3 regions of the Priestia sp. VA7 genome follow, and region 2 is predicted to be linked to each of the others. Evidence: riboswitches for the same ligand, from Rfam matches in the RefSeq annotation. Region 2 holds a riboswitch; each other region holds the start of a gene.
What was found. Region 2 has a riboswitch for S-adenosylmethionine ahead of AC0C45_RS05680 (sulfite oxidase-like oxidoreductase). Riboswitches for the same ligand answer to the same signal wherever they lie in the genome.
Positions count from the first base shown of each region.

Region 1: linked by a shared signal. The riboswitch ahead of AC0C45_RS09960 (bifunctional homocysteine S-methyltransferase/methylenetetrahydrofolate reductase) and the one ahead of AC0C45_RS05680 (sulfite oxidase-like oxidoreductase) in region 2 are both predicted to bind S-adenosylmethionine.
Region 3: linked by a shared signal. The riboswitch ahead of AC0C45_RS22100 (phosphoadenylyl-sulfate reductase) and the one ahead of AC0C45_RS05680 (sulfite oxidase-like oxidoreductase) in region 2 are both predicted to bind S-adenosylmethionine.

Region 1 covers NZ_JBVQPN010000002.1:679,192-682,622, reverse strand. Annotated here, with positions in the region: gene AC0C45_RS09965 (YkvI family membrane protein) at 1-487, opposite strand, end outside; SAM riboswitch class I at 827-933, shown strand; gene AC0C45_RS09960 (bifunctional homocysteine S-methyltransferase/methylenetetrahydrofolate reductase) at 1,041-2,879, shown strand; gene metH (methionine synthase) at 2,880-3,431, shown strand, end outside.
Region 2 covers NZ_JBVQPN010000001.1:1,075,715-1,079,145, forward strand. Annotated here, with positions in the region: gene AC0C45_RS05665 (GNAT family N-acetyltransferase) at 1-699, shown strand, start outside; gene AC0C45_RS05670 (YjgB family protein) at 727-1,311, opposite strand; gene AC0C45_RS05675 (hypothetical protein) at 1,714-2,082, shown strand; SAM riboswitch class I at 2,227-2,333, shown strand; gene AC0C45_RS05680 (sulfite oxidase-like oxidoreductase) at 2,409-3,071, shown strand; gene AC0C45_RS05685 (MogA/MoaB family molybdenum cofactor biosynthesis protein) at 3,105-3,431, opposite strand, start outside.
Region 3 covers NZ_JBVQPN010000005.1:7,640-11,070, reverse strand. Annotated here, with positions in the region: gene AC0C45_RS22115 (potassium channel family protein) at 1-51, opposite strand, end outside; gene AC0C45_RS22110 (VOC family protein) at 119-502, opposite strand; gene cdaS (sporulation-specific diadenylate cyclase CdaS) at 600-1,226, opposite strand; SAM riboswitch class I at 1,540-1,642, shown strand; gene AC0C45_RS22100 (phosphoadenylyl-sulfate reductase) at 1,897-2,610, shown strand; gene AC0C45_RS22095 (inorganic phosphate transporter) at 2,630-3,431, shown strand, end outside.

The sequences.
Region 1 (3,431 bases), on a different contig from region 2:
TGATATTCGGCATAAAGATGATAAAAGCAAATGAAAGCATCATCGGCACAACAAGAGAATTAACCATTAAAATACCGTTAATTCCTTTTGCGATAAATATATAAGTTAAAACAATTGTAAAAATCATCCCAACAGGAGGCCACAGCCCGAACTGTTCTTTTCCTATTGCCCCCGTACTCGCTAGCATGACTGAAGTTACTCCAAATAAAATGACAATCATTACACCGTTTACCGCTTTTCCAAGCACATCACCAAATAAATATGTATTAAGCTGCTGATAAGAAGAAGCCCCAATTGCGTGCGAAAGCAGCATCATTTTTGAACCTAGCCAAATAAAAAACAAGCCGCTGACCAAAATTCCGACCATTCCAAGTTCCCCGTACTGTGTAAAAAATTGAACGATTTCCTTGCCTGTTGCAAAACCGGCTCCTACAACGGTGCCTACATACGTAGCAGCAACCTGCAGCGTGAGTTTCCACCTTTTCATGCCCATCACCCTTCTACCCTTCATAGTTCACTATATGTAGAAACGATAAAAAAAAGACGAGCCTTTTTACGTGGAAATCTACGCATATCCCAGCGCTTGTGCCTTTTCGTTTATTTTTTTCATTTTCTTTTTGTATTTCTCACAAAAAACTCCTTAACCCCTAACATAACAGTCATTTCCAAACAAAATATACGGATATTTTCCCTTTAGCTTTTAAATTTTCCTCAATATTTGCTGGAAATTCACAATTTAATGTTGTATAATTTCTAAAAATCAGATAAATTATTAAATAAGTATTCTTTCTATTTAAAAAAATATGTTTCAATTATATACAATTGATTCTTATCATGAGAGGTGGAGGGACTGGCCCTTTGAAACCTCAGCAACCAGTCGTTAGAGACATGGTGCTAAATCCAGCAAGCAATTTATTGCTTGGAAGATAAGAAGGCGAAAAAAGTCTTCTTCTTAAGAAGACTTTTTCTATTTTATCGGCATATTGCATAAAACGAATCACTCGTGAAATAGAAGCGGAACAATTTAAGGAGGTTTTGACATGGGGTTACTTGAAGATTTAAAGTCTAAAATTTTAATTGGGGATGGTGCCACTGGTACCCTCCTTTACTCACACGGTATCGACAGCTGTTTTGAAGAACTAAACATCACCAAACCAGAAGAGGTTTCTCGTATTCACAGAGCCTATGTAGAAGCTGGTGCAAACGTTATTCAAACAAATACGTACGCTGCTAATTATCAAAAACTTGCCCGTTATGGATTAGAAGATTCAGTCAAAGACATCAATGTTGCTGGTGTAAAATTAGCGAAACAAGCTGCAAAAGATCAGGCTTACGTGGTTGGTACACTCGGCGGAATTCGTTCTTTCCAAAAAAACGCTATTAGTTTAGAAGAGGTTAAGCGAAGCATTCGTGAACAAATGTTTTGGCTTTTAAATGAAGGCGTGGATGGCCTTTTGTTTGAAACATACTATGACTTCGAAGAATTAAAAACCGTTCTTACACTGGCAAGAAAAGAAACGGATAAGCCTATTATTACCCACGTTTCCCTGCATGATATTGGCGTACTGCAAGATGGCCGTCCTTTAGCAGATGCATTAAAAGAATTAGAGGCGCTGGGAGCAGATGTTGTCGGGCTAAACTGCCGTTTAGGTCCTTATCATATGATTCAGTCTCTTGAAGAAGTACCGCTTCCTGATCGTGCTTTCTTATCTGCTTATCCTAATGCCAGCCTTCCGGCGTATGTGGAAGGAAAGCTGGAATATGAAACAAATGAAGACTACTTTGTAGAAAGCGCGCGTTTATTCCGCGAACAAGGGGTTCGCTTAATTGGAGGATGCTGCGGTACAACACCAGCTCACGTACGCGCAATGTCATCTGCCTTAAAAGACCTGCCTCCGATTACAAGCAAAGTCGTTAAAATGAGACCTGCCGTTACGGTTCAAGAGCGTGAGCAGCAGGATAAACCTCATATGCATGAAATTGTGAAGAAGCGCCGCTCGGTTATCGTCGAGCTAGATCCGCCTAAACAGCTTGGTCCCACGAAATTTTTAGAAGGCGCAAAAGCACTTGATAAAGTCGGCGTAGATGCTATTACATTAGCTGATAATTCTCTTGCCTCACCTCGCATCAGCAACTTGGCAATGGCAACACTGATGCAGCAAGAAACAAAAGCACGACCGCTTATTCATATTACCTGTCGCGACCGAAATTTAATTGGACTTCAATCTCATTTAATGGGACTTCATACGCTAGGAATGAATCAAGTACTTGCAATTACCGGTGATCCGTCAAAAGTTGGCGATTTCCCTGGCGCCACTTCGGTCTACGATTTATCTTCATTTGACTTGATTAGTTTAATCGCTCAGTTTAATGAAGGACTATCTTATTCCGGCAAACCACTTGGTCAAAAAACCAATTTTTCCATTGCAGCTGCCTTTAACCCAAACGTGCGTCACTTAGACCGAGCCGTTCAGCGTTTGGAAAAGAAAATCGACTGCGGGGCTCACTATTTCATTACTCAGCCTCTCTATTCAACTAAGCAAATTGAAGAGGTATATGAAGCAACCAAACATTTAACAACACCGGTATATATCGGTATCATGCCGTTAACAAGCGCAAGAAATGCTCGATTTATTCACCATGAAGTACCTGGAATTAAATTATCAGAAGATATTCTAGAACGCATGGATGCAACGGGAAATGACCGAATCCGCGGTGAAGTCGAAGGTCTTGCGATTGCAAAAAACTTAATTGATACAGCATATGAGTTATTTGACGGTATTTACTTAATTACGCCGTTTATGCGCTATGAAATGACCGAAATTCTAACACGCTATATTCATGACAAGCAACTTGTTACATCAGAAAGGAAGATATAAATGAGCTCACTTATCGAACAACAACTAAAGAAGCGAATACTCGTCATCGATGGAGCAATGGGAACGATGATTCAAGATGCTGATTTAACCGCTGAAGATTTTGGCGGCGAAGAATATGAAGGCTGCAACGAATATTTGACTCGAACAGCGCCTCATGTGATTCAGCGCATTCATGAAGAGTACTTTGCAGCAGGTGCTGACATCATTGAAACCAATACGTTTGGCTCAACATCTACCGTACTTGATGAATACGATTTAGGTCACTTGGCTTATGAATTGAATATCGAAGCTGTGAAGCTTGCTTGTGCAGCCCGCGATAAATATTCAACTCCCGAATGGCCTAGGTTCGTAGCTGGAGCTATCGGTCCTACCACTAAGACTCTCTCTGTTACCGGAGGTATTACATTCCCTGAGTTAGTAGAATCGTACGAAGAGCAAGCTCGAGGTTTGTTAGACGGCGGCGTTGACTTGCTTTTAGTCGAAACCTGTCAAGACATGCTGAACGTAAAAGCCGCATTTTTAGGCATTACAGCGGCGTTTGAAAAACTAAAA
Region 2 (3,431 bases):
GTTATTTTAAAAGACAGCCGTGCTGCGCTTGTGTTGCTGCAAACCCATCCTAAGCAAATCATACTGTCTCAAATACAGCAGCTAACGGAGGGTGAACTAAGCGAAGCGGCAGAGCTGTTACAAGAAATCGACATACCGGGCTTAGTTGGAGAAAAACAAATGGTTTTATATCTTTCTCAAAAACTAGCAGATTTAAAAAATCAAGAAGCTTCTTTAAAAATGGATCAGCGCATTTATCGGTTAGACAAAGTAAAAAAAGCTGCGGACGCTGACGGAGTGCTCGTAAAAGCAAGATTGGAACACCTTCCGCTCGTGGCAGAATGGATTTGGGAGTTTATGGGCGTCATTGGAGACCCTGTATCAAAAGAACAAGCTGTCAAAACAGGAGAAGCTTTTATTAAAGCAGAACGGCTATTTTTATGGGAAGTGAACGGTGAGTATGTCTCGATTGCCAATGCTACGCGTCCAACGGCCCATAACATTACGATTAACTTTGTATACACGCCTCAAAAAGAACGTAAAAAAGGCTATGCCTCAAGCTGTGTATCCACGCTTTCTCAGCTTATGCTAGACAGAGGTTTTCAAACGACAAGTCTATACACAGATATGACAAATCCTACGTCTAACAAGATTTACATGGAAATTGGCTATGAACACGTAGCAGATTCCGCATTAGTTTTACTTCATGAAAAAAAGTAGCAGGCTGTCTGCTACTTTTTCTATTACTTAAGGTTTTTTAACTAAATTAACGTGATTTAACGTTTTGCTATCATCAAAAATGAATTCAAGATCATAGGCGCCGGCGTGATAGGTGTACTTCGTTTGAATAGTACCATCACCTTTTACTTTGCCTGTAAAGTTCGGCTGACCTAATTCTTTCTTTAAGTTAGCTTGCGTGATGGAGCCTAGATTTGTTTGACGCTCTACATTTGTACCAAAATAGCGGATTTCGTTAATGACGTTATTTTGATCATAGCCAAATGCGTATCCAGGGTGACCCATTTCCGCATGATAGTAGTCAAAGTTGTTTGATGAACCTTCAGGCGGGGGACCGAACTGGTCGCGAACGTCTTGACGCAGTGTTTTGCCAATTTTGAAGTCTACCGTTAAGCGTGGCACCTCACCTTTTACTGCGGCGTTGTAAATTTCATTAATGTTTTTTACAGCTGTTTGACTTTGACTGTTTGTTTCTTGAGATGTAGCTGCATGTGCTGGTGTATCAAACTGAGCGACAGGAGCAAATCCAAATGCAGCAATTCCTGTAATCGTTGCAGCCGCCGCTGCTTTTGATATTCTTTGTTTCATTTTCATGATTTTTTCCTCCTATATATAACGATTTAGCAACCTCAGTCTACCTAAAAGAACAGGTAGGCCAGAATAGTCCAGGAGTCTTAGTTTAGTTGGTAACTGATATATATAATGTAACACGTCTTTTAGAATGTAAACGTCAGGTAAAGTAAAAAGCAAAAAACGATTCATTTATCATAGGTAAAAAGATTGGTTTCTGTTCCTTTATTAGGTAAAAAAACGTAATATAGAGAGGGTTCTAATGTTTTATAAAAAATTAGATAATAATTATAAGTATGATACAAAAAATCAATTATTTGTTAAATGTATATATTGCTGCTGTGTATCTAGGACTTGGCGTAAAAACAAGTTTAGGGAAATCTGTTGTATTAAATAGAAGAAAAAGAATGTAAAGGAGAGAAAGTAGTGTCAAAACGATTTGTGCTCACCGTAGCGGCTGGAGGATTTATCATAATCTTCGGCGCGCTGCTGCTCTTAAATTGGGAAAGAGTGTTTGGAGATTATCGTCCCGTTCAAACAGCAACAGCTGTATTCAAGTTAGAAGTGGGAAGTCAAGGTGTAGCAAGGACTACAGATCCAGACGATGCTCTTCATTATATGGTGAAAAAAGGACATTTAGATGAATATATTCAACTGATGAATGAAAAGGGATACGTGTTAAAAGAAAAAGATATTGATCATAATCGACTTGTTTTTAACGATGGACAAGAGGGTGAGCAAATTTACTACAAGCGCTTTGCCAGGAAGTATACGATGATTGATGGAGAAGGGTAAAGGCTTTACATGGTATTTTAGTAGACTAAAACCTTATAACTCTATCTGTTTTTAAAGTTTTTTGGCGGAAAAGCAAAATAATATTGACAATTATGACAAAAAGCTTAATACTGACTTTATTACATAAAACAAATACAATTTGTTTCCTTATCAAGAGAGGTGGAGGGACTGGCCCTGTGAAACCCGGCAACCGCTGTCTATGACAGAATGGTGCCAAATCCTTAAGAGTGTATCGCTCTTAGAGATAAGGAAGAAGCTGAAACAAAGCTCTTCCTTATTTATTTAAGGAAGGGCTTTTTATGTACAAAAAATAACGAGGTGATAATTTGAACAAAGCAGACCGTATTAAACGAATGAAAACACCGGAAATTGATCCAAAGTATGAAGGACGAGTGCCTCCGGGTCAGGTAGTAACGGAGCGCTTTCCGATTTTACATGAAGGCGACGTGCCGGAGTATAACTTAGAGGAGTGGACGCTTCGAGTGTTTGGATTAGTAAACAAAGAAGTGACGCTTTCGTATCAAGATATATTGGACATGCCGCAAATAACGGTGAAATGTGATATTCACTGCGTAACGAGATGGACAAGGCTTGATAATGAATTTACGGGCGTGCTGTTTACAGACTTTTTAAAAGCAGTTGGCGTGGAGTTAAAAAGTAAATACATCATGCTGCATGGAGATAATGACTATACGTCAAACATTGAAGTAAAAGATTTACTGAGAGACGATATTCTTCTCGCTCATTCCTTTAACGGAGAGCCGCTTACAGCTAAGCACGGATATCCGCTGCGATTGGTTGTTCCGCATTTGTACTTTTGGAAAAGTGTTAAATGGCTTCGAGGCTTTGAAGCTATTGATGAAAATCATCCTGGCTTTTGGGAGCAAAACGGCTTTCATCTTAGAGGAGATCCGTTTAAAGAAGAGCGTTTTTCTGGAGAAGATTTAGGTATTCCAGAAGATGAGTGGGTACATAAAGACTATGATTAATGAAAATGCCTATGCGTGTGCATAGGCATTTTGTCAGCGCTGGCGGTTTAATTCCCACACAACATGGCGAAGTTCAGGCAAAATCAGCTTGGTCATCGCTAGACGAACCGCACCGCTTGATCCTGGTGTAGAAAAAACGGCTTTTTCGTTAATCGTCCCGGCAATTGCCCGGCTCATAATCGCAGCGCTGCCAATATCTTCGGTGTAGCTCAGCATGCGAAACAGCTCGCCAAACCCAACGATTTCTTTATGAATCAGCGCTTGAACGGCTTCAATGGTGACGTCTCGTTTTGTGATGCCCGTCCCGCCGTTTGTGAGAACAACGTCAATGTTCTCATCACTGCAGCCAGCAAGTATGGC
Region 3 (3,431 bases), on a different contig from region 2:
CCGCACTAAAATAGAACGACGAAAAAGTCGAAATAATAGCCATTCCATCATAAAAAAACCTCCAGTGATTAGTCATAACCACAGTATGACCATTTTCTACTGAAGGTATAAGATATCTTTATCTTTTTACTTCGTAATATTCAATCCATTCTTTGTCTGGACCGTAGAAAAATAAGTATCTTGCTCCATTTGGCAAAGTTACAATGTTTTCTTCAACAAATGAAACGCCTGCTGATTTTAAACGCTCAAACTCCTCTTCAATTCCGTCTACTGCCAGGGCAAAATGATGAACTTTACCTTCGTTAGGTAAGCTTGAGTTATACCCTTGAATTAACTCTACGATTACATTGCCTTCTAAACCTAGAAAAGCTAGCTTCAAAGATGGATCGGTATGTGGTAGTGTTTCGATGAGCTCTAATCCCACTTTTTGCGTATAGAACTCAATAGATTCTTCTATATCCTTTACTTGAACGCCTACATGTTCAAATTTTAAAATTGTCATATGCATCACCCGTATCTATAGTATGTAAAAACTATGAAATATATTAAAGAGAAAGGATATAGAAGTCAAGATAGGGCTGCTTATCAGGAAAGGGCTCTTAAATCATATTTTTGCTGGAGTGAATAGGGTAGAGGCTTCCATCAAGAGCAAACGAAATTTTGCCTGTTTCTTCAGATACAACTAAAATTAATGCATCCGATTTTTCCGACATTCCAATGGCTGCACGGTGGCGTGTTCCCAATTTTTTGGTCGTTGAAATAATAGACGAGAGAGGTAAAACATTAGCAGCTGAGATAAGCTGATTATTTCTAATCAAGACGGCTCCGTCATGTAAGGGTGTCCCTGGATAGAACAGCGTCTCAACTAGCGTAGCGCTGACAGGAGCTTGAATAGGGATTCCTTTTTGAATAAGAGAGTCTACATTTTGTTCCCGTTCAATGACAATTAAAGCGCCGTGACGTTTCTCAGAAAGGTTATGAATAGCTAAGGACAGAGCAGCATATTCAAATGTATAAGGCGATAGATAATGACGCAAATAATAAGAGGCAGCCGTAGCTTGAACATCTTGAAATAACTTTCGCATCTCCTCAAAATCACATAGGATACAATGATCACTCGTGTCTAAATGTTTAATTAAATTAGAGGCTTCAGTTGAAATCTGCTGTAAATATGTTCGCACATTATTTTTAATTGTATCGTCTAATTGAAAGGGTTGTCTCTCCATCTTATATAGCTCCTATCTGTCAGTCAGTGTTATCTGTAATGTGTGCTAATGTGGGTGAATTATCCGTAAAGCTTATAAATCCCTTATTAATTTTATAGAGAGGTTTTGTGTTTTATTTAGCAAGAGAATATAAAAAGTTGGAGAAAAAAGAAAGCGTTTTATAAACTGATACGTTCACATTTGGGTTAAATTTACATATGTTGTTTTAAATAAAAGTATAGATATTTCTGTGAATTTAAAGTATAGTTTTCTTATCGGATATATGATTTTTAATGTTGACAAATATTCTAAATATGCTAAAATTTTTAAAAAATGCTTATCAAGAGTGGTGGAGGGATCTGGCCCGCTGAACCCCGGCAACCTGCTTAGCAAGGTGCTAATTCCAGCAAAGTGTGTATCATTTTGAAAGATAAGGTGAAAAATTATTGCCTACCCAGTCTTTCAATATGGAAGACTTTTTATTTTGATATAGCGCAAGCGATAATTTGAGGAGGGACACCAATGACTGTAACCCCCGACTTAAAACAAATCTTTGAGCATGTTGAAGCAAAGTAAGAATTAAATAGTTTCGCTGACTAGACACACTAGAGGCGGTTTTATCCAATTCTAGTGGGTAAAACCGTCTTTTTTTATTGGATAACGCGGATAACTAAGAATTGGAGTGAAGAAAATGGCAGACTTATATACGTACGAAAACTGGAGTGATACATTTCCAGAGTTCGACAGTGAAGATGAAACAAAAGGAGCCCTTTCAGCATTGCAGTGGGCGTATGATACCTACGGAGATTCAATTATTTACGCATCAAGCTTTGGTATCGAGGGGATCGTGTTAATTGATTTAATTTCAAAAGTGAAAAAAGATGCTGAAATCGTCTTTTTAGATACGGGCGTTCATTTTAAAGAAACATATGAAGTAATTGATGCAATTAAAGAACGCTTTCCTGATTTGCGTATTCGTATGAAAAAACCGGATTTAACGCTTGCAGAACAAGCTGAGAAACATGGAGATGAACTTTGGAAGAGTCAGCCTAACCTATGCTGTCAAATTCGAAAAATCATCCCGCTAAGGGAATCTCTTGCTCCTTATGATGCGTGGATTTCTGGTTTGAGACGCGAGCAGTCTGAATCTCGTGCCAACACGAATTATTTTAATAAAGATGAGAAATTCAAGAAAGTGAAAGTCTGCCCGTTAATTCATTGGTCCTGGAAAGAAGTTTGGCGCTATGTGTATAAGCATGATTTACCATATAACAAACTTCATGATCAAGGCTACCCAAGTATTGGCTGTGAGCCCTGTACCGCACCTGCCTACAATGTAGACGATTTACGTTCAGGAAGATGGGCAGGTACACAAAAAGTTGAATGCGGATTACACGAATCTTAAATACGAAAGAGCTGAATAAATGATGCTTTTATATGTTGCCTTTATCATTGCGCTTTTTTTTGCAATGAATATTGGAGCAAGTGGTGCAGCAGCAGCTATGGGCGTTTCATACGGCTCCGGTGCGATTAAAAAGAAAAGAGTAGCCCTGTTCATCTGTGCTATAGGTATTGTGCTCGGAGCCATTATCGGAGGCGGCGAGGTGGTAAAAACTATCAGTTCAGGTATCATACCTGAAAAATTGCTGTCAGTAGAATTAGTTATTATCATTCTGGCTGCTGCAACGCTGTCACTCTTTTTCGCGAATTTAATTGGTATTCCTCTATCAACAAGTGAAGTAACGGTTGGTTCAGTTGTTGGAGTAGGCGTAGCTTATCAATCTCTGTATGTGGAAAAACTTTTAGTTGTCATGTCTTTTTGGATTATTGTTCCGCTGGTTTCATTTGTCATTGCTTTTTTGATTGGAAAAGTGATAAAACGCAGAGCGCATAAAAAAGAAGCAGAGGGAAAGTGGAAAAGAGTTTTAACGATTTTAGTTATAGCGACGGGATTCTTTGAAGCCTTCTCAGCTGGAATGAATAACGTGGCAAATGCTGTCGGTCCTCTAGTAGGAGCTGGATTAATGGATGCCACAACGGGTGTCATAGCAGGAGGATTGGCAGTGGCGCTCGGAGCTCTTTTACTAGGAGGCCGAGTTATTGAAACAAACGGGAAAAAAATTACTCGCTATTCTGTAGGGGAAGGGTGCATTATCTCGGGTACTGGTGCTTCTCTTGTCACAGTCGCTTCACTGTTTGGTTTGCCAGTACCGCTTACACAGGTCA